DNA from 3 places in the Nitrobacter sp. CN101 genome. Region 3 is predicted to be linked to each of the others. Evidence: predicted binding sites of a transcription regulator. Region 3 holds the regulator's gene; each other region holds the start of a gene.
What was found. The regulator LexA, encoded in region 3, represses DNA repair genes until DNA is damaged. The targets are predictions, from matches to a motif close to TGTTCNNNNTGTGTTCNG.
Positions count from the first base shown of each region.

Region 1: a site for LexA is predicted at 5,593-5,610, ahead of ACZ5IL_RS09745 (ImuA family protein). Genes of this name have one in related genera too.
Region 2: a site for LexA is predicted at 5,663-5,680, ahead of ACZ5IL_RS02570 (helicase-related protein). Genes of this name have one in related genera too.

Region 1 covers NZ_AP038833.1:1,963,686-1,971,119, forward strand. The annotation lists gene hpnN (hopanoid transporter HpnN) at 1-1,873, shown strand, start outside; gene ACZ5IL_RS09725 (DUF2147 domain-containing protein) at 1,841-2,488, opposite strand; gene hpnO (aminobacteriohopanetriol synthase HpnO) at 2,598-3,989, shown strand; gene ACZ5IL_RS09735 (M20 aminoacylase family protein) at 4,051-5,220, shown strand; partial or broken gene ACZ5IL_RS09740 (UdgX family uracil-DNA binding protein) at 5,266-5,529, opposite strand; gene ACZ5IL_RS09745 (ImuA family protein) at 5,655-6,467, shown strand; gene ACZ5IL_RS09750 (DUF6504 family protein) at 6,376-7,434, shown strand, end outside.
Region 2 covers NZ_AP038833.1:549,559-556,992, reverse strand. The annotation lists gene ACZ5IL_RS02585 (CarD family transcriptional regulator) at 1-971, opposite strand, end outside; gene fdxA (ferredoxin FdxA) at 1,159-1,497, opposite strand; gene ACZ5IL_RS02575 (RNA-binding S4 domain-containing protein) at 1,665-1,946, opposite strand; gene ACZ5IL_RS02570 (helicase-related protein) at 2,098-5,469, opposite strand; gene ACZ5IL_RS02565 (DUF3108 domain-containing protein) at 5,905-6,705, opposite strand; gene rpmB (50S ribosomal protein L28) at 7,259-7,434, shown strand, end outside.
Region 3 covers NZ_AP038833.1:2,323,136-2,330,569, forward strand. The annotation lists gene gltX (glutamate--tRNA ligase) at 1-730, opposite strand, end outside; gene ACZ5IL_RS11545 (glutamine--tRNA ligase/YqeY domain fusion protein) at 945-2,624, shown strand; gene ACZ5IL_RS11550 (ComEC/Rec2 family competence protein) at 2,711-5,002, shown strand; gene lexA (transcriptional repressor LexA) at 5,043-5,750, opposite strand; gene ACZ5IL_RS11560 (molybdopterin molybdotransferase MoeA) at 5,914-7,128, opposite strand; gene moaC (cyclic pyranopterin monophosphate synthase MoaC) at 7,351-7,434, opposite strand, start outside.

The DNA of each region.
Region 1 (7,434 bases), 360 kb from region 3:
AGCCGCCTTCGATCTGGATATTGCCGGCAAGTTTGGTGCGCGCGTCCGACTGACCGGGCCGGTGCCGATCGCCAACGAAGAATTCGCTACCGTGCAGGAGGGCGCCATCGTCAATGGCGTGGGGACGGTGGTGATCGTGCTGGTAATCCTTTGGCTGGCGTTGCGCTCGCCGAAAATCATCTTCGCGGTGTTTGCGACGCTGTTCGTCGGACTCACGGTCACGACGGCGGTCGGCCTCATGATGGTGACATCGCTCAATCTGTTGTCGATCGCCTTTGCCGTGCTGTTTATCGGCCTCGGCGTTGATTTCGGCATTCAGTATAGCGTCCGCTACCGTTCCGAGCGGTTCAAGACCGATGATTTGGAAAAAGCGTTAGTGGTGGCGGCGAAGCGTTCCTCGGTCCCTCTGTCGCTGGCGGCGATGGCGACTGCGGCGGGCTTCCTGTCGTTTTTGCCGACGGATTACAAGGGTGTGTCGGAACTCGGCAGAATCGCCGGCGTAGGTATGTTGATCGCGTTTCTCACAAGCATCACCGTTCTTCCGGCGTTGCTGCGTCTTCTGAACCCGCCGGGTGAGAAAGAGCCGGTCGGCTACGCGTTTTTGGCCCCGCTCGACCGTTTTCTCGAAGACTATCGCGTGGCGATCGTCGGCGGCACTATTGCAGTGGTCATTCTCGGAGCGCCTGCGCTTTACTTCCTGCGATTCGATTTCAATCCGATCCACCTAAGGAGCTCAAAGGTCGAATCGATCGCCACATATCTGGATTTGCGGAGAGATCCCGATACCGGTGCGAACGCCATCAACGTGATGGTCAAGTCCGAGCAAGAAGCTCAGCGGGTCGAGGCCCGGCTCGCTGAAGTGCCTGAAGTTGCACGCACCCGGTCGCTCGATAGCTTTGTCCCGGCTGACCAGCCTGAGAAACTCAAGCTGATTGCGCGAGGCGCTAAAATTCTTGGTCCAGCGCTCAATCCGGATTCGATTGATCCGCCACCCTCCGACGAGGAGAATGTCGATGCGCTGAAGAGCACCGCCGATAGTCTGCGGAAAGCGGCCGGCACTCATCAGGGACCGGGTGCCGCGGCCGCAAAGCGGCTGGCTGACGATCTTACCCGGCTGGCCGATTCGAACGAAGCCATGCGTGAAAAAGCGCAAGCCACCTTCGTCGAACCGCTCAAGATCATGTTCGAACAGCTTCGAAATTTACTGAAGGCCGAACCTGTCACCCTTGAATCCTTGCCACCGGATTTCGTGAAGCTCTGGAAGAGCGAAGACGGCATTACGCGCGTCGAAGTGTTGCCGCGCGGAGATCCGGACCACAACGAGACGCTGCGAAAATTTGCCAGCGCTGTGCTCGCGGCTGCGCCCAACGCCATCGGCGGGCCGGTATCGATTCTCAAGTCCGGCGACACCATCGTTAAGGCGTTTATCGAGGCGGGACTCTGGGCTTTGATCTCCATCAGCCTCCTGCTTTGGCTGGCACTGCGCCGAATTACCGATGTGCTGCTGACGCTGGTGCCGCTGCTGGTGGCGGGAGCGGTGACGCTCGAGATCTGCGTGATGATCGGGCTTCCTCTCAACTTCGCCAACATTGTCGCGTTGCCGTTGCTGCTCGGCGTCGGCGTGGCGTTCAAGATTTATTATGTCACGGCCTGGCGATCCGGCAGAACGAACCTGCTGCAATCAAGCCTCACGCGGGCGATCTTCTTCAGCGCTCTGACAACCGCGACCGCTTTCGGTAGCCTGTGGTTGTCGAGTCATCCGGGCACGGCAAGCATGGGTAAGCTGTTGGCGCTGTCGCTCATCACCACCCTTGCCGCGGTGCTCTTGTTTCAGCCCGCGTTAATGGGCCGTCCCCGCGATCTCGGGAAGTAGACAGATATCGCCGACAGGATCGGTCGGCGGGGTGGCACTGGTAGCGGACTTTTGACCGATGGTCTTGTGCGCAGACTTCGACGGAGCGGTCTTGGCCATGCCCGCCTTCGGCGCGGTGCTGGCAGGACCGTTGGATGGGCTGCTTGGAATCGGGGGGGCGGCGCGGGTCCAGGTTTCGCCGCCGCATAGGATGCCGAGCATGCAACCTTTGATCTCGAGTTTATCAGGGTCCAGTAGACGGATGCTGGCCGTTTGAAGCCGGCCGGTGGTTTTCGCGTCGTAGACCTGCCCCTCCCAAAGATCTTCGTTCGCTTTTTTCTTCATATCAAACAGCAATGGCATGCCGAGCGTGGGCCGGGCTTGCTTGGCGTGGTCGGCATTATTGCTGTCGACGCCCGGCTCTTTTTCCCAGGAGATCGCACCCCACATGCTGCCCTTGCATTCGGCCACCCGGACTTTGGCGACCCCGTCGGCAACCAGCCAATCCCCGGTGGGATCACCCGCGATAGCGGACCCTAATCCCGCTGTCACCAGAGCGGTTGCGACAAGGGAGGAAATAGCGGAAGTTCTGCAATAATCTAAAATGCGCATGGTATGTCCTGGGCGCTGCAACATGTTTTCAAGCCTGTGCTTAAGTAGAAGGGCTGGGGATCAGTGACAAAGTCAAATACCGTGTTCGTGCTTTTCAGTTGACGAAGCGACCATCAACCGAACTATGTAGCGGATGCTATATCCAAATCTAGACGTTTCCGAGATGTTTGTGGAACGGCAGGCGCAGCGCAGCGCGATGCATGTCCGCCACCTCAATGAACAGCTTGTCAGGGTTCTGAAGACCATCGGCTACGACGTTGGTTTCCAAAGTGGGCAGGGCCAATATCTGGTCGATCGCGAGGGCGCACATTACCTTGATCTATTGAGCGGATTTGGCGTTTTTGCGATTGGTCGGAACCATCCTGTGTTGCGGAATGCCCTGAAAGGCGTCCTCGACAGTGATCTCCCCAATCTTGTGCAAATGGATGTCTCCACGCTGGCCGGTGTTTTGGCTGAGCGGCTGCTCGTTCACGTTCCCTACCTCGACAAGGTCTTTTTTGCGAATTCCGGAGCGGAAAGCGTCGAGGCCGCCATCAAATTCGCGCGTGTCGCCACCGGACGGACGGGCATCGTTTACTGCGATCACGGCTACCACGGACTGACCTATGGCGCGCTCTCGCTGACAGACGACAAGAATTTCCGCGGCGGATTCGAGCCGCTGCTGCCCGATTGCAAAGTGATTCCGTTTAACGATCTCGCCGCGCTGGAGCAAACGTTGTCGTCGCGCCAGATCGCGGCCTTCATCGTCGAGCCGATTCAGGGCAAGGGCGTCAACATGCCCACCGATGAATTCCTGCCGGGAGCTGCCGCGCTGTGTCGGAAATATGGCACGCTGTTCGTGGCGGATGAGATCCAAACCGGTATCGGCCGGACCGGACGGTTTCTGGCCGTCGAGCACTGGAACGTCGAGCCGGATATGGTGCTGCTGGCGAAGGCGTTGTCCGGCGGTCATGTGCCGATCGGCGTGGTGCTGACCCGCAAGCACATCTTCGACAAAATATTCAACCGGATGGATCGCGCCGTCGTGCACGGCTCGACGTTCGCCAAAAACGATCTCGCGATGGCGGCAGGCATTGCCACGCTTGAAGTGCTGAAGGCCGAGAAACTGGTCGAGAACGCCGCGCAGCGCGGCGCGGAATTGCAATTGGCGCTCAACCGCATGGTGCCGGGTTACGAGCTTCTGAAGGAGGTCCGCGGCAAGGGCCTGATGATCGGCGTTGAGTTCGGGCCGCCGAAATCGCTGCGACTGAGGGCATCGTGGAATCTGCTGGAGACTGCCAACAAGGGCCTGTTCTGCCAGCTTATCACCGTGCCGTTGTTCAAGGATCACAAGATACTCACCCAGGTCGCCGGTCACGGCAGCCATACGATCAAGCTGCTGCCGCCACTCATCATCAATGATGAAGATTGCAAGTGGATCGAGACCTCATTCGACAGCGTCATTGCCGCAAGCCACCAGGTTCCGGGCGCGATCTGGTCACTCGGCAAGACTTTGATGGATAATGCCGTTCGCAAGTCGGCGTGACGCCCTTTCGTCGGCTGAAAATGCTTTAGCGAAGATCCGTGCAACCCGATCGGAAACAAGAATGCCTATCGTCAACCGCGTTGCCGATCTGCAATCCGAAATCGCTGGCTGGCGCAGGGATATCCACGCGCAGCCGGAGCTTCTGTACGACGTTCCTCGCACCGCTGCGTTCGTGGCCGACCGCTTGCGGGAATTCGGCTGCGACGAGATCGTGACCGGGCTTGGCAGGACCGGCGTCGTCGGCGTCATCAAGGGCAGACGTCCCGCTGGCGGGGAAGTCAAGGTGATCGGTCTGCGCGCCGATATGGACGCGCTGCCGATTCAAGAGGAAACCGGTTTACCTTACGCCTCGAAGACCGCCGGCAAGATGCATGCCTGCGGCCATGACGGCCATACGGCGATGTTGCTCGGTGCCGCGCGTTATCTCGCGGAGACGCGGAATTTCGCCGGCGAGGCGGTCGTGATCTTTCAGCCGGCGGAAGAGGGCGGCGCAGGCGCCGCGGCGATGATCAAGGACGGGCTGATGGATCGTTTCAGGATCGATCAGGTCTACGGCATGCACAACAATCCTGGACTGCCGCTCGGCGCCTTCTCCATCCGGCCGGGGCCTATCATGGCGGCGACCGACAGCGTCGATTTCAGGATCGAGGGCCACGGCGGCCACGCCGCGCGTCCGCATCTCTGTATTGATCCGGTGCTGGCCGGCTCGCAGCTTGTCGTTGCCCTGCAATCGATCGTGTCGCGCAATGTCGATCCGTTGGAATCGGCGGTGATTTCCGTATGTGAGTTCCACGCCGGCAGTACCAGCAACGTCATTCCCCAAACGGCCGAGCTGCGCGGAACGGTCCGCACCCTGAGGGCGGATATTCGCGACTTGATGGAAAAACGGATTCGAGAGGTTGCCGCTGGCGTGGCGCTGACGACTGGCGCCAGGATCCATGTCAAATTCAGGCGCGGCTATCCGGTCACAGTGAATCACCCCGAGCAGACAGATACCGCGATCAGGATCGCGAAAGAGATTGCTGGCGATAACAATGTACACGGGACGCCGCCGATGATGGGCGCGGAGGATTTCGCCTATATGCTGGAAGCGCGGCCCGGCGCCTTCATCTTCATCGGCAATGGCGATAGCGCGGGCCTGCATCATCCCGCTTACAACTTCAACGACGACGCTATCGTGTACGGCACGTCGTACTGGATCAGGCTGGTCGAGACCACGCTGGCGGCATAAGGTGCTTTGCACACAGAACTTGCTGTGCGCCGCTACCAGCGGCCATCACGCTGCCTTGCCGCGCTGCAGTTGTGTCGCGGCAATTTTCAGATCGCCGACAAAGCGCTCATATTCACGGGCTCTGGCGTCCTGATCCAGCAGCCGCAGCAGATAGGACGGATGCACCGTCACAGCGCCTTGCGTCCGTCGGCCATGTCGATCAGCCGTCCACGTGATTTGTTGATTGGCGTGCCAGAACACGCTTTGCGCCGCGGTCGCGTCCGGCGTCACCACCTGCGCCGGAGACCATTGGCGGCACGCCCTGATTTCCTTTGGTATCACAAAGCATCGCCGGAAAGTCCCGGTTGACTCTTGGCCTTGGCCGACGTTTACTAGAACGTATAGTGAACATTCAGGCTTGTCATCGGTTCTGACGTCACGACGGATTTTTGATCATGCCTGGAATCGGAAGCAGCGCAGGGAAGCTTGCGCGCCTGCGTGACCGCATCGCGCGCATCGAGACCGATCACGGGGGCGGAATGCCGGGCCGGGCGGCGCTCGGTCATGGCGAGGCGGATGCCGTGCTGCAGGGCGGGCTTGCGCAGGGCGCCGTGCATGAGGTGTTCGCGGAGGGGCGGCATAGCGCGGCGGCGACAGGGTTCATCGCAGGTCTTGCGCAGCGTGTTGGCAAGGATCGGCCGCTGCTCTGGGTGCGGCAGGATTTTGCCGCGCGGGAATCCGGTGCGCTGTCGATGCGTGGATGGCGGGAGATCGGCCTCGCCCCCTGTCTTTTGGTGACGGTCCATGCGCCGGATGTGGAGAGCGCGTTGCGGACAGCGGCCGATGCGCTGGCCTGCGATGCGCTCGGCGCCGTGGTCATCGAGATTTGGGGGGAGACGCGTCTGTTCGATCTCGTCGCCAGCCGCAGGCTGACGCTGGCGGCACGGGCCTCCGGCGTTACCGGGCTGCTGCTGCGGGTGGCGGCAAGCCCGCTGCCTTCGACGGCGGAGACACGGTGGATCGTGCGCCCGGCGGTGAGCCGGCCGTGCGCGGCCTGGCAGGCATGGGGCGCGCCCGTATTCGAAACCCAGCTTGTCCGTAATCGTCATGGCCAGACCGGCCAATGGATCATGGAGTGGAAGTGTGATGAGTGCCTCTTCCGTGACGTCTCGTTCCATGACTCCGAGACGCATCCTCAGCCTGTGGCTGCCGCGGCTGCCGACCGACCGCATCCGGCGCGAGTTATTGCGCTCCGAAGTGTCGGCTGAAACATGTGATTCACAATCTAGCTCGGCAAAGACGAAGGGAAAGTTGCCCCATATCGTCGTTGCCAAACAAAACAACGCGCTGGTTATCACCGCGCTGGACGATGTGGCTGCACGTCTCGGCCTTGCGGTCGGGCTGCCGCTGGCCAATGCCCGTGCGATCTGTCCCGACATCGACGTGTTCGATGCTGACGAGATTGCGGACGAGCAAACATTGAACGGCATCGCCGACTGGTGCGACCGCTTCACGCCGTTGGTGGCGCTCGATCCGCCGCACGGTCTGCTGCTCGACATTACCGGTTGCGCGCATCTGTTCGGCGGCGAGGCCGCGCTGATGAACGCGCTGTGCGACGCGCTGAGGCGACGTGGCTTTGTTGTCAGCGCGGCGATCGCGGGCACACCGGTCTGCGCGCGAGCGTTGACGCGCCATGCCCATGGCCGGATTGTCGCGCCCGGCGCGGAGCTAGAATCTGTTGCGCCGCTGCCGGTGTTCACGCTGGGGGCGGATGATGCGATCACGCGCGGGCTGTGCCGCGCCGGGTTGAAAACCATCGGCGATGTCGCTGCGCGCGGCCGCCACGAGATCGCCGCTCGTTTTGGTATCGCTTTCACAGCGCTCCTGGAACAGGCGCTGGGGCAAGGCGATACGCCAATTAATCCACGCAAGCCGCCGCCGGATTATATCGTCGAGAAGCGGTTTGCCGAGCCGATCACCACCGACGGCGCAATCGCGATGACGCTGGCAGGTCTTGCGCGCACGCTCATCGCCGCGATGGAAAAGCATGGCAAGGGCGCGCGGCATCTGGAAGCGAGTTTTTTCCGCACCGACGGCGCGGTGCGAGTCGTCGCAGTGGAGACCGGCCGTCCCGTTGCGCGCGGCGAAATCGTCGATCGCCTGTTCCGCGAGCGGCTCGATGCGCTGATCGATCCGCTCGATCCTGGTTTCGGATTCGATCTGGTGCGGCTGTCC
Region 2 (7,434 bases), 1.8 Mb from region 3:
CCGCGGCGGGGACTCTTGGCCAGTTGCCCCTCGATCTCCTTGACTGCTTCGGTCTCCGTGACGTGCTGAACGACCGCAATCTCGCGCGACAGACGATCAAGCGCAGCCTCGTAGAGCTGACGTTCGCTGTAAGACTGCTCGGGCTGAGATTCCGATCGATAGAGATCGCGGACCACTTCGGCGATCGCAACAATGTCCCCGGAATTGATCTTCGCTTCATACTCCTGCGCCCGTCGCGACCACATGGTGCGTTTGATGCGCGCGCGGCCCTTCAAGGTTTCGAGCGCCCGCTTGACCAGACCAGGCTCGGACAGCTTACGCATGCCAACATTGGCAATCTTCGCCGTCGGTACCCGCAGTGTCATCTTGTCCTTGATGAAATTGATGACGAACAGTTCGAGCTTGGCTCCGGCAATCTCCTGTTCTTCGATCGCCAAAATCTGGCCGACACCATGCGCCGGATAGACCACAAACTCGTTGGTCTTGAACCCCTGGCGCTGGGTCAGAACCTTCTTCGGCTCCTCGACGTGTGCGGCAGCCCTTGCAACAGACTTCGTATTGACCGCAGGCTTATTGGCCATGGTTGCTTTCGCAGCGGACTTTACAGTCGGCTTGACAGAGGTCCTTGAAACTACCTTCGAGGCAGACGCGGTCTTCGAAGCAATCGTCTTCGAGCCGGCTTTCGAAGCAGCGGTCTTAGAAGCAGCGGTCTTAGCGGACATCCTGGCGGTCTTGCTTGGCATTTCGCCTCTTTTATTTCTTGAGGATTTTCCGGCCGAGCCCTTGGCAGCCGTCGTTCGGGTGATCGGGGCAGCAGTCCGGGTACGAACTTTTGCTGCACCGCGGTGAGGGGTAGAGGCCCTCGAGTTCGTTTTTGAGTTCGTTTTTTTGCGTGTTTTCTGTGACACAGCCTGCGCGCGGGTATTCCCACGCCTTCCTGGATGTTCACGCCAGAGCCCTTCCGGACCCATAAGCAGGTAAAAGCATCGTCGAATTCGAAAACCTGCTCAGTTTAGCACATTTTCCGCGAAAATCAATGATTTATGCTCGCCCGCCCGCACTCTGGCGGGACTTCCGGCGCTTCTGGTCGCAAAAAGGTAAATAGTGGCCAGTAAACGCCTGCCCCAAAATCAGACGCCTAAAACACGCCGGAAAGACTCAGTCCCCTGCACCGGGATTTGAAGAAAAATATTTCTCAAATTTGCCATTTTGGCCCTCAAATTCCTTGGCGTCCGGCGGAGCCTCTTTCTTCTGCGTGATGTTTGGCCAGCTCTTGGCGTATTCGGCATTGACTTCAAGCCACTTCTCGAGCCCCGGCTCACTGTCCGGCTTTATCGCTTCGGCGGGGCATTCCGGTTCGCAAACACCGCAATCGATGCACTCATCCGGATGAATGACGAGCATGTTCTCGCCTTCGTAAAAGCAATCGACAGGGCAGACTTCAACGCAATCGGTATATTTGCATTTGATACAGGCATCGTTGACGACGTAAGTCATCCAAGGCTCCGGCACGCTCAGTTTTGCAGGCTGGGGTAGCGCAGGAATAGCACTGCCGCAAGCGGGGGAACCGCTCAGCGGGCGTAAGTTATCTATGAACCGCGACTGAGGAACCGGATCGAAACGGGCGACCACGGTCGCACGCGCGGGTGCAGCTGAATCACAATCTAGCCATCGGCTCCGCCGGAAACATCCGACATGTCGTCATAAAGGGTTCGTGCTGCGGTCGAACCGCCTCGCCGTTCGGCAAATCCCGTGACCTTAAGGATACGGATGCCTCGCTCCAGTCTGATCGTGAGCACGTCAGACATTTTGAGGGAGTGACCGGGGGATTTCTCCCGTATGCCGTTGACACGAACATGGCCGGCCTCGACCAGCGCAGCAGCTTGGGTACGGGCTTTGACCATCCGCGCATGCCACAACCATTTATCGAGACGCTGGCGCTCCAACACACCCAACGGGTCACTCCAATCGCGAAACCACGCCGCTAGCACGTGCTCCGTAAAAGTGGATACCGGTTTTGCGATCAGAATACGCGCAAGTTATTGATTGAGAGCATCCGGATTTCACTCAGCCGGACATGCTCTCAGGACCGACCGTTCAATCCTTGCGGCTGGCAAGCTGCTCTTTGAGTGCGGCCAGTTTGGCAAACGGCGAGTTCGGATCTATCGACTGCTCGCGCTCGCGCGGCGCGCTGCTGGCGTAGGGACGATGCGAGGGTCCGGCGTCGGAGCGCCCCTCGCGACCGCCCTTGCGGGAACCCTGAACCCGACCCTTATCCTGGTCCCTGTCCCGCCCCTTGTCTTTGAAGCGCTCGCGCGGACGCCCCCCCTTGCCTTCACGCGATTCCCTCTCGTTCCCCGCGGGCGCGCTTTCGGCTGCCCCACCGGCAGACTGTCCACGCCGGCCTCGCCCATACCGCTCGCGCCCTTGCGCTCCCTCGGACGTCTCTTTGTCAGCGGTTGCCGGCTGCGGGCCATCCGGCCGCGCCTGTTGCCGGCGATGCCGATTGCGATCGTGACGCGGACGCCGATCGGCGGACCGACCGCCGGGCCGCCAGACCTCAATCATCGCCGGCGCGCCGTCCGCCTCAGCCGGTGCCGCAACATTCGCGGCGATCTCGGCGGAGACCGCATCGCCTTCGATTGGGCTCCCGGCAACAACGGGCGCGGAATCAGTCGGCACACCATTATTGATGGCCGCCTCGCCGGCGTTGGAAGCCGCCGAGGCCCCGACGGCTGGCGATGCCGCGGACCGCTCCTCGGCAACTTCAGTCGCCGCTTCGACGGTCGTCGCCGCGACTCCGGATGAATCCGCATCCACCGCGGTCTCCGGTTCAACATGTCCGATATCGGCTGTATCCGCGCGGTCGGAAACAGACTCCTGACCCTCAAGCACGCCATCCATCGCAGCCGCTTGCTGCGACGCGCTTTCCGGTACTTCGCCAGAAACCGCTTCCGCGGTGATCCCCGTCACAGGACCGCTCTCCGTTGCAGGTGGCGGTACCGGACACCGCTCCATGCGATAGCCGAGGGCGCTCAAGATGGAGGCGAAATCCTCACCAGCAGTGCCCGCGAGCGACGTCATGGCCTGCGTCACGACAAACCCGCGGCCATCGAATGCGCCGGCGGGCTTTTCGCCGGGCGCCCCTTCCCGCCAGGACAGCGCCGGACGGATCAGGTCGGCAAGCCTTTCGAGAATATCGACGCGGACGGCGCGTTCGCCACATTGCCGATAGCCGAGGGCGCGATAGGCGTCGCGATCGAGCAGCTTGTCCGCCGGGAACGAAGTGCGGCCACTACTTGCGAGATGCTGCGCGCTGGACAGCGCCGAAAGGTCGGCATTCTCCTGCTTCAGTGCCCACAACAGCGAGGCCAGCGACCGCGCAGCCGGCTTCAAAAGCAAGGGGAAATAGATATGGTAGGCGCCGAAACGCACCCCGTATTTGCGCAAGGACGAGCGCGACGGCTGATCGAGATCCTTTAGTTCCGCAGCGACCTTTTGCCGCTCCAGCACGCCGAGCGCCTCGATCAACTGGAAGGCAATGCCGCGTGCGATACCGGTGATATCCTCCGCTTTAGACAACTCGAACAGCGGCCCGAGAAGCTTCTCGATATGGGTTTTCAGCCATAGATCGAGCCTGGCTTGCACCGCCTCGCGCGGCGCTCCGGTCAGCCGTTCGTCGGAAATGATCCGCAGCCGCGGATGCAGCGCGTCGTCTGCGGCCACCAGTCGCGCCACCGCGTCTCCCGTCCAGCGAATGGTGCCATCCGAGGTCAGCACAAACTGGTCGTCCGCCGCCCCCGACAATTTCTCCGCGCGCGCCTCGATTTCGCCAGCTAGCGCCTTTTGCGCGATCGCCTGCAAGGCCTTGGCTTCGGAACCCGCCTCCGCCGCATCCGGCGCGAACGTAAATCCGTCGAGACGGCCGATCACATGGCCCTCAACGATCACCTCACCCGTCTTGCCGATTTCCGTATCCAACATCGTGTTTTCCCGCAGGCGGCGCATCAATACACTGGTCCGGCGGTCAACGAAACGCTCCGTAAGCCTTTGGTGCAGCGCATCGGACAATTTATTTTCGACCTCTCGCGAAATTGCCTGCCAGTGCCCGGGATCGGCCAGCCAGTCCGGGCGATTTGCCACGAAAGTCCAGGTCCGGATCTGCGAGATCCGTCCCGACAAGGTATCGATATCCCCGTCGGCACGATCGGCCTGCGCGACCTGGGCCGCGAACCAGTCGTCAGGAATCTTGCCTTCACGCATCAGAAAGCCAAACAGTGTCGTCACCAGTTCGGCGTGAGCCGCCGGCGCGATCTTGCGATAATCCGGAATTTGGCAAGCGTCCCACAGCCGCTCCACCGCAGCCGCGCTTTGCGCCATGGCGCGCACCTCGACGTCGCGCGCCGCGTGATCGAGCACCCGCAAATCTTCGGCAATCGGCGCGCGGGTCAGTGCCTCGTGCGAAGGAGTCAGCGCCAGCGAGACTTGCAAGGCGCCGAGCGAAGAAAAATCGAGATCGGAATTGCGCCACTGCAGCGTTCTGACTGCCTCAAAAGTGTGGTTCTGCAGCGCGTCCACGAGTTCGGGCTCGAACGGCGCACAGCGCCCGGTGGTGCCGAAGGTGCCGTTGCGAGTGGCGCGGCCGGCGCGGCCAGCAATCTGCGCGAATTCAGCCGGCGTGAGCCGGCGAAACTGGTAGCCGTCGTATTTACGGTCCGAAGCGAAGGCAACGTGATCGACGTCAAGATTGAGACCCATGCCGACCGCGTCGGTGGCGACCAGATAATCGACGTCACCGGATTGGAACATCGCAACCTGCGCATTACGGGTGCGCGGGCTAAGCGATCCCAACACCACCGCTGCCCCGCCGTGTTGGCGTCGGATCAGTTCGGCAATGGCGTAAACCTCGTCCGCCGAGAAGGCGACGATCGCAGTGCGGCGAGGCTGCCGGGTGATCTTGCGGTCGCCGGCGAATTCAAGCTGGGATAGCCGCGGGCGCGTGACGATACTCGCGCCAGGCAGAAGCCGCTCGACGATGGGGCGCATGGTGGCTGCGCCGAGCAGCAACGTCTCGTCGCGGCCACGCCGGCGTAGCAGGCGGTCGGTGAAAACATGGCCCCTTTCAAGGTCGGCCGCGATCTGGATTTCATCGATGGCGAGGAAAGACACGTCAAGATCTCGCGGCATCGCTTCGACGGTCGAGACCCAAAAGCGCGGGCGGGCCGGCTTGATCTTCTCCTCACCGGTGACCAGGGCGACGGAATCCGCCCCGGCGCGGTCGACAATCTTGTTGTAGATCTCGCGAGCGAGCAGGCGCAGCGGCAGGCCGATAATGCCGGAGGAATGCGCCAGCATCCGCTCGATGGCCAAGTGGGTCTTGCCAGTGTTGGTCGGACCGAGCACTGCCGTCACGCCCGCGCCGGGCGCGCGACCGTTGCCGGGCGGAGATATCGAAGATGAAAAGGCCATATTTTCCGAGGGCTTTTGCGGCGCTAGCGGAGCGGGAAGGCGAATGTCAAATCCAAAGCTCCACTGGAGGCTATTGGCGTGGCTCAATCGATCCCAACATTTGCGTAGGCACCCTGCTTGCAGGGGACGCAACCGCACCACGGGATCGGATGTGTTTCACAATGCGACGCATGCCGAGCCGCAGCTTAAGCTTTGGAACGAGTCCGGAACGAATCGCGCCCGAATCGCTGACTCCTGATCTATCTGGCTTCGTTCACCGCAACATCTCGTGTTTGAATGGACCTATGGAAACTAGATCAAGTTCTGCGCCGCTTAACAAGAGCAGCAATTTCTCTTAGTTTATGAATCCATGGACGCATGAATTCGACAGCAGGAGTCAACAGGATTCTCTTGCAGCGAAACGACCCTGTCGCCGGTCCCGCCCAGTGCCAACTCCTACCGGGTTTTAGCTGCCGTCTGCGGCGGTATGGCCGTCGTGCGGAACTCGGTCGCCTCCAGCTTGCCCGTGCCTAGCGGCGTTGGAATCGTCAGACGATAGGGTACGAGCACGCGTGTGCCGGCGATCGGCGCCAGCCAGATCTCCATGTTGCGCTCGGCGGCGAGATATTTGATCGCGAAGCGGTCCGGGACGTAGCCGGCGATCGGCGAAAAAAAGATCGCACAGACCACGACCGGGCCTTGATAGCCTTTTCCCGACTTCACCATGTCCATGCGCTTGAAGTCGAGGCGCAGGTCGTAGCGCATGCGGCCGTCGAAGATCCCGGTCGAGGCATGACAGGCGCTGGGGCCGAGCGGGTCGGTAGTGCCGGGAGCCCGCAGCAGCGTTGCGCTCATTGGATCGAACACGCCGCGCTTGTGCGCATCGTTGACCGGAATGCGCTTGGGGTCGACCGGTGGGCTCGGCTCGATGACGAAATCCTTTACATTGCCGCCCGCCAGCGACATGCGAATGGTCTCGGATTTCTTGGAGGACGAGATGGTCGCAATATAGCTCGCGGGAATCAACGCGCCGTTGACGATGCGGCCCTGCGAGGAGCCCGTGCCGGTCCCGTGGGCAAGCGCCTTTAGAAGCCCCGTGGCGCCCCCGCTTGCCGCGGCCGAATACTGATCGTCGAGGATATCGACTGTCCAGGCGCCGGTGCCGACGAGAATCCCCGCCAAGGTGACGTCATAGCGAGCCTCAAGCTTGCCCTGCGCCGCCGCCGGCGCCGCCACCGTCAACATCGCGGCAAACATGGCAAACGGCACGCCGGCCAGTTGCCAAATTGAACAAAGAATCCATCGGAGCAACGTCGTCCGGCATAAGCTCACAACGGGTGGCCCTGCATGTCTCCGTCTGGTCCCGAATATTCTAACAGACTTGGCTTTCCCAAGCCTGCAGACTATCGCCGGTTGTAACGACCGTTGAATCCTCATCTAAGCAGAAGCCACCGAGGGAACCCAGCCCGGCACATCTGCGAACACGTGAAAAAACAGGGTCGGCTCGGGATTACCGCTTCGGGCCCTGACAAATCTCGGCCTCCTCTGCAACACCGTGGTCGATGGCCATCCGTCGATACGGATTGCGCCCTTTATATGATGCAGGGCACGATGCAGGCAACGCGCGCAGAAATCCGGCCAGAATAATGAGGCGGATGGGGTTCATGAGCGCAAATAAGCCGAGTTCGGTCCCGACGCCTTGACGCCCTGCTGCTGTCCCCCTATACGTCCGGCGTTCCTAAAATGGACACGATTTCGAACCCCGAGCCCGCCTTGAAGGCAGATGCCGGGGACGACAGAGGATTTTCGTATGTCCCGGCGCTGCGAACTGACGGCCAAGGCTCCTTTGGTGGGCCACAGGGTCAGCCACTCCAACATCAAGACCAAGCGGCGCTTCCTGCCGAACCTGGTGAACGTCACCTTTGTGTCAGAAACTCTGGCCAGTTCAGTCCGGTTCCGGGTGTCGACCCATGCCCTGAGGAGCGT
Region 3 (7,434 bases):
GCTTGGAAAGCTTCGAGCCGTCGGGGCCATGGATAAGCGGAATGTGGGCCATCGTCGGGAGAGGCCATCCAAGGGTGTCGTATATCTGCTTCTGGCGGGCTGCATTGATGAGGTGGTCGTCGCCGCGAATGATGTGTGTCACTCCCATGTCGCGGTCATCGACAACGACGGCGAGCATGTAGGTCGGCGTGCCATCGCCGCGCAGCAGCACGAGGTCATCGAGGTTCTCGTTCTGCCAAACAATACGCCCCTGAACTTGATCCTCGATCACGGTTTCACCCGTTAGAGGCGCCTTGAGGCGAATGGTTGGCTTGACGCCTGGCGGTGCTTCGGACTCGTCGCGATCGCGCCAACGGCCGTCGTAAAGCTTGGCACGACCCTCGGCCCGCGCCTTCTCGCGCATCTCGGACAGCTCTTCCGGCGTTGCATAACATCGGTAAGCCTTGCCTTCGGCGAGCAACTGCTCAGCGATCTCACGATGGCGCGCAACGCGGGAAAACTGGTACACGACTTCGTCGTCCCACTCGATACCCAGCCACTTCAGCCCGTCAAGGATCGCATCGATGGCCGCCGGCGTGGAACGTGCGCGATCGGTATCCTCGATCCGGAGCAGCATCTTGCCACCGTGCTTGCGCGCATAGAGCCAATTAAAGAGCGCGGTCCGGCCGCCGCCGATGTGAAGAAAACCGGTCGGGGATGGCGCAAAGCGTGTAACGACGGGTGCTGTCATTTTTGGTGGATCTGACACTTCGGAAGAGGGTATCGGGATTTGCATGAACGGCTAACTGGCCTGCTTCGCGGCGTCAATGTAGTGAAGGGATATTTTGTCCGTTTCTATCTCTACGCGGAACGCCGGGACGGCGCCGTTTCCCAGTTTGCCGGTATCTCAGCCCTTGGCGGCTGCGCGTGGATTTGGCACATAGGCCCGGAGTGAAAGGCACACAATGACCGACGAATCGACTGCGGAAGCGGGCCGGGATTTCATACGCGATATCGTGGCCGCTGACCTTGCGTCCGGAAAGCACAAGAGCATAGTCACCCGGTTTCCGCCGGAGCCGAATGGCTATTTACATCTTGGGCACGCCAAATCGATCTGCCTGAATTTCGGCATTGCCGAGGATTTCGGCGGACTTTGCCATCTCCGCTTCGACGACACCAATCCGACCAAGGAGGAGCAGGAATACATCGACGCGATCCAGCGCGACGTCCGCTGGTTGGGCTTCAATTGGGGAACACACCTTTATTATACCTCGGACTATTTCGAACAGCTCTACGCCTGGGCGCAGCACCTCATTCGCGCAGGAAAGGCCTATGTCGACGATCAGACACAGGAGGAGATCCGCCAGGCTCGCGGTACGCTGACCGAACCTGGCAGACACAGCCCGTTCCGCGACCGGCCGATTGATGAGAATCTTGACCTGTTTGCGCGGATGCGGGCCGGAGAATTTCCCAATGGCGCGCGGGTACTGCGTGCGAAAATCGACATGGCGTCCGGCAACATCAACCTGCGCGATCCCGTGCTCTACCGGATTCTACACGCCCATCATCCGCGCACGGGAAACGCGTGGAACATCTATCCGAGCTACGATTTCGCCCATGGGCAGTCCGACTCGATCGAACACATCACGCATTCCGTCTGCACGCTGGAGTTCGAAGATCACCGGCCACTCTATGACTGGTTTCTCGACAATCTTCCGGTGCCGTCGCGACCGCATCAGTACGAATTCGCACGGCTCAACGTCACGTATACGCTTTTGTCGAAGCGGGTGCTGACCGAACTGGTTCGCGGCGGTCACATTGCGGGCTGGGACGATCCTCGCATGCCCACCCTTGCGGGCCTTCAGCGGCGCGGTGTGCCGGCTGAGGCGCTGCGAGAGTTCATCAAGAGGATTGGCGTTGCGAAAGCGAACAGTACCGTCGATGTCGGAATGTTCGATTTCGCCGTTCGAGAGGCTCTCAACAGGAACGCGCCGCGTCGCATGGCCGTCTTGCGTCCACTCAAGGTCGTTATCGAGAATTATCCGGAAGGCCAGAGTGAGGAGCTTGAGGCCGTGAACCATCCCGATGATCCCTCGCAGGGCACCCGATGGATGCGGTTTGGGCGCGAGATTTATATCGAGCAGGAAGACTTCATGGAAAACCCGCCGAAGAAGTTCTTTCGCTTGTCGCCGGGCAAGGAAGTGCGGCTGCGATATGCGTATTTCATCACATGCCGCGATGTGGTGAAGAACTCCGCGGGTGAAGTGCTCGAACTCCGCTGTACCTACGATCCTGCGACCAAAGGTGGCAATGCGCCTGACGGACGAAAGGTGAAGGCCACAATGCATTGGGTGAACGCGGCGGACGCCGTGCCGGCCGAGGTCAGACTTTACGGTCATCTGTTCGATACCGAGCAGCCCGACGCGGCGAACTTCGTATCCCAACTCAATCCGCAATCGCTTCAAACTCTGTCCGGCTGCATGGTTGAGCCCGCTCTCGCCCGAGAGGATGACGGAGGTTCAGTGCAGTTTGAACGACAGGGCTATTTCTGCCGAGATAAGGATTCGTCTCCCGGCAACCTTGTGTTCAACCGGACGGTCGGCCTGCGCGACACCTGGGCCAAGGTCGCGGCGACCGGCTCCTGATTTCGCCGGTATTCCGTATCCGTTCCACTGTTCGCCGTGCAGTCTCTTCCGCTAGCATCGCCGCGAGGGCGTGAAGGGGCAGCCGGATGGCGGAGCGGGGCAGGGCCCGCGATCGAAGGGGAGGGTACGCAGGAACGTGGCCGACGCGGCAAGCCGTCGCTGCTCCTTCGCAAACGCCTTCGGGCACCTTACTGGCAATGGTGGCGCGGCTGCGAGCCTGGGTTGGCGCGGAATTGGCAGCCGGCCAACTCTTGCCGTGGGTACCGGTGGCATTTGGCACAGGTATTGCGATCTATTTTTCGGCCGATCACGAGCCCGTTGTCTGGGTTGTCTCCGCGACCGCCGTAGCTCTGTTTGTGGTGGCGCTGCTCTTGCGCCGGCATCGGATGTTTGCCGCCGCTGTCATGGTTGCGGCGGTCGCTGCAGGATTTGCCGTCGCCACGATCAAGACGGCACAGGTTTCCCACGTCGTCCTGATGCGGCCGATATACGCGCCCTTGCTCCAGGGCTTCGTCGAAACCAGCGAGGTGCGGGAGCGGACCGATAGATTTGTTCTACGCGTCGTTCGGATGGACAATCGGCGGTCGCACGTCAAGCTCGATCGCGTACGGCTGTCGGTCAGGAAGGGCGCCGCGCCCGCCGTTGGGAGCTTCGTGGAGTTGAAAGCGCGGTTGCAGCCGCCGCTTACGCCTGTACGGCCAGGAAGCTACGACTTCGCCCGCGATATGTATTTTCATGGCATTGGCGCGTCCGGCTTCGTCATGGGCGCCATCAAGACCGTGAGCTCTCCGCATGGTGGTGGGCTCGCGTTGCGCTATGCCGCGCTGATGCAGGAGTTGCGCGACGCCATCGACGCCCGCATCCGTCTTGTTCTCAGCGACGACTCGCGGGCCATTGCCACCGCGCTCCTGACCGGACGGCGCGACGCCATCACGACGCCGGTTAATGAGGCGATGTTCATTTCGGGATTGGGCCATGTCCTTTCGATTTCCGGCTATCACATGGCCGTCGTCGCTGGCGTGGTCTTCTTCGCGGTGCGTGCGCTGTTGGCGCTGGTTCCAGCGTTGACGGCGACGTTCCCGATTAAGAAGTGGTCGGCGGCGGCGGCGTTCGTGGCAGCCGCTTTTTATCTTCTGCTGTCGGGCGCCGAGGTCGCGACCCAACGCTCGTTCTTTATGACGGCGGTGGTACTGATTGCGATCACGGTGGACAGGCGCGCCATCACGTTTCGCACACTCGCGGTCGCGGCGATGATCGTGCTTGCGATTGCGCCGGAGTCGTTGATTCACCCGAGCTTTCAAATGTCGTTCGCGGCGACGCTCGGGCTGGTGGCGCTGGTTCAGGTCGGCATGCCGAAGATGCTTGCAACCCCCGATCACTCGCCGACGGCGAGGGCCGCTCTGTGGGGTGGACGCGAAATCGCTATGCTGGCGCTGGCGTCACTCGTGGCCGGACTCGCGACCACGCCGTATGTCGCGTTCCATTTCCATCGGGTGACGCCATACGGCATGGTTGCGAACCTGCTGGCGATGCCGGTGATCTCGGCGCTGGTGATGCCGGCCGGGCTTCTCGGACTTGCGGCCATGCCGTTTGGCTTCGACGGCGTGTTCTGGCGGCTGATGGACTTTGGCATCGAATGGATGGTCGCTGTGGCTCAATGGGTAGCGGCGCTTCCGGGCGCCGTCGGTCATACGGCTGCATTTGGAACGGGACCGCTGCTCGCGGCGACCGCGGGCATCATTCTGCTCGGATTGTTGAGAACGCCGCTGCGCTGGAGCGGCGCAGCTGTGGTCGGGTTGGCGATCGTGTGGTCACTTGCGGTGACGCCGCCGGATATCCTGATCTCCGCCGAAGGTCGCAATGTCGCCGTGAGGGGCGGGGACGGCAGGCTGCGTCTCATCAGCACGAGTAAGGACTCTTTCACCGTCAAGGAATGGCTTGCCGCCGACGGGGATGGGCGTGGGTCTGCCGACCCTACACTGGCGGAGGGCGCCTCATGTGACGATGAGGGCTGCGTGGTCAAGGTGAGTGGAGGTGGACTTGTCGCGCTGACGCGGCGTCCGGAGGCGATACAGGATGATTGCGCTCGGGCGGAGCTCATGGTGACGCCGTGGCAGGCTCCGGAGGGGTGCCTTGCGCAGGTGATCGATCAAAACAGGCTACGGCGTGAAGGCGCTCTTGCCCTGTGGCGAACCCCAAGTGCTTCAAGATCTGGTGCTTCAAGATCTGGCTTTGCTGTTGATGCCGCACGTCCTGTCGGCGTCGATCGTCCCTGGTCATCCGCTGCCGTCGATGAACAGTCAGCACAGCTGCAATCAAAACCGGAGCCCCCGGCCGACGCCACGCCGGCGCCCGAGGATCTCCAGCCGGACGATTGAACGGCTCGTCCACGGTCGGAGCCTTTCGCTCCTGATGAAATCAGTACTTGCGGTAAATGCCGATCAGTCTGCCCTGGATCTGGACCCGGTTGGGCGGAAGTATGCGAACTTCGTAAGCCGTGTTCGCCGGCTCCAGCGCGATCGAAGCGCCGCGACGGCGGAAGCGTTTCAACGTCGCTTCCTCGTCGTCGATCAGGGCAACGACGATGTCGCCGGTATCAGCGGTCTGGTTCCGCTGGATCAACGCAAGATCGCCATCGAGAATTCCGGCATCGACCATGGAATCGCCGCGCACCTCAAGCGCGTAGTGTTCGCCGGTACCAAGCATGTCGGGCGGCACGCTGACGGTGTGGCTGCAGGTCTGCAACGCTTCGATCGGCGTGCCGGCTGCAATCCGTCCCATCACCGGAACGGCGACCGGACGTTCCGCATCGTCGACGACAGCGCCGCCGCTGCTGCGGCGGACTTTGCCCAGATTGCCTTCGATGACGCTCGGTGTGAAACCGCGACGGCCGCCGCCGCCGCTGGCGGCGAGTTCGGGCAGTTTGATGACTTCGATGGCGCGGGCGCGGTTGGGTAGACGGCGGATGAATCCTCGTTCTTCCAGCGCGGTAATCAGGCGATGGATGCCGGACTTCGAGCGCAGGTCGAGCGCGTCCTTCATTTCATCGAACGAGGGCGGCACGCCGGATTCTTTCAGCCGTTCGTTGATAAAACGCAGGAGTTCATACTGTTTGCGCGTGAGCATCCCGACCCAGTCCCTGGTTGATGGGGTTCTTGCCAACTAGGGGACATCGGGGCTGCAGCCCTTATAACCCCGCGGCACGAACCTCGAAACAAATCATGAACATACACTATATGTTCGATATGTGTTCCGCAACCCTTTAATTTAAGGTCAACAAAGCGACGTTTTATGACAGCGAAAGCTTAATGATGGCACAGGGCTCGCCTTTGCTTGCGGCCGGCGCAAATGGCGTGCGGATTACGAGAGCCTCTGCCGCAGCGAGTTTTCCCATCAGCGAGCTGTCCTGATGCCCGATCGGCGTCGCCACCGGCAAGCCGTCCGTCGAGGGCGTGAGCCGGGCGCGCAGATAATCCTGCCTGGCTTGATTGGCGCTAACATCGCTTCCGAGCAGCGCCGGTTCAATGCAGTGGTGCACATCTTCACGCCCCGATAGCGCACGAATCAGCGGCACCATGAACAGAAACGCGCAGATGTAGGACGAGACGGGATTGCCGGGGAGGCCGATCACCCGCATCGGGCCTAGACGTCCGTGCATCATCGGCTTGCCCGGCCGCAGTGCGATCCGCCAGAACGCCATCTCCACGCCTTCCGCCTCCAGCGCACGCTTGACGAAGTCATGGTCGCCGACCGACGCGCCGCCGGTCGTAACCAGAATGTCGGCGCCGCTCTCGCGGGCGCGGCGGATCGCGGCGGTTGTGGCGTCCATGGTGTCGGCGGCGATACCCAGGTCGATCGCCTCGGCGCCTTCGCCTCGGGCGAGTGCGCGAAGCGCGTAGCCGTTGGACAGGATGATCTGGCCCGGACCGGGCGTCGCGCCCGGCAAAACCAGTTCGTCGCCCGTGGCGAGCATCGCTATTGTGGGACGGCGATGCACCGGCAGGTCTGGATAGTTCATGCCGGCAGCAAGGGAAAGATGGCGATCGGTGAGATGGCTGCTGGCCCGGATCAGGACGTCGCCCTCACGAAAGTCCACGCCGGCAGGACGAATGTTCTTTCCGGGAGCAGTGGCCTCCTTGACGATAACGTGGTTGCCGTCGCGTTCGGTGTCTTCCTGGATCACGACTGTATCGGCGCTGTCCGGCACTACGCCGCCGGTGAAAATCCGTAAGGCCTCGCCGGTTTGCAGCGCGCGCTCGAGCGGTCGTCCCGCGGCGATCTCACCGATCACCTGTAGCCGCGCTGGAATTGTCGCAATGTCCGCTGCGCGCACCGCATAGCCGTCCATCGCCGACATTGCGACCGGCGGCTGAGTCCGGCGCGAGGGGAGGTCGCGCGCCAACACCCGGCGATGCGCGGCTTCGAGAGCCACGGGTTCCTCCGGGAGCGGTTCGACTCCGGCAAGAACAGCCGCAAGGGCGTCGGCGACCGTCATCAGGGGCATGACCATTCTCCTAGAGCATTTTCCGGCCGTGCGATCAGCCGTAAGAAAATCCCCTCAATCAATAACTTGCGTGTATTCCGATCGCAAAACCGGTATCCATTTGCGGAATACGCGCTAGGCGTAATGCGCCTAGCGGGCGCGTCAAACATCTACCGAACTCGCGGCTCGCATACAACGGTACCAAGAGCCAAAATGCCGCTTACCGACCCGTTCGCGCGGCGGCTATGGTTCTGAGGGGGTATCCGTCACGAGATAATGGCCGGACTTGCCGCCCTTTTTCTCGACGAGGTGAATGCCCTCGATCCG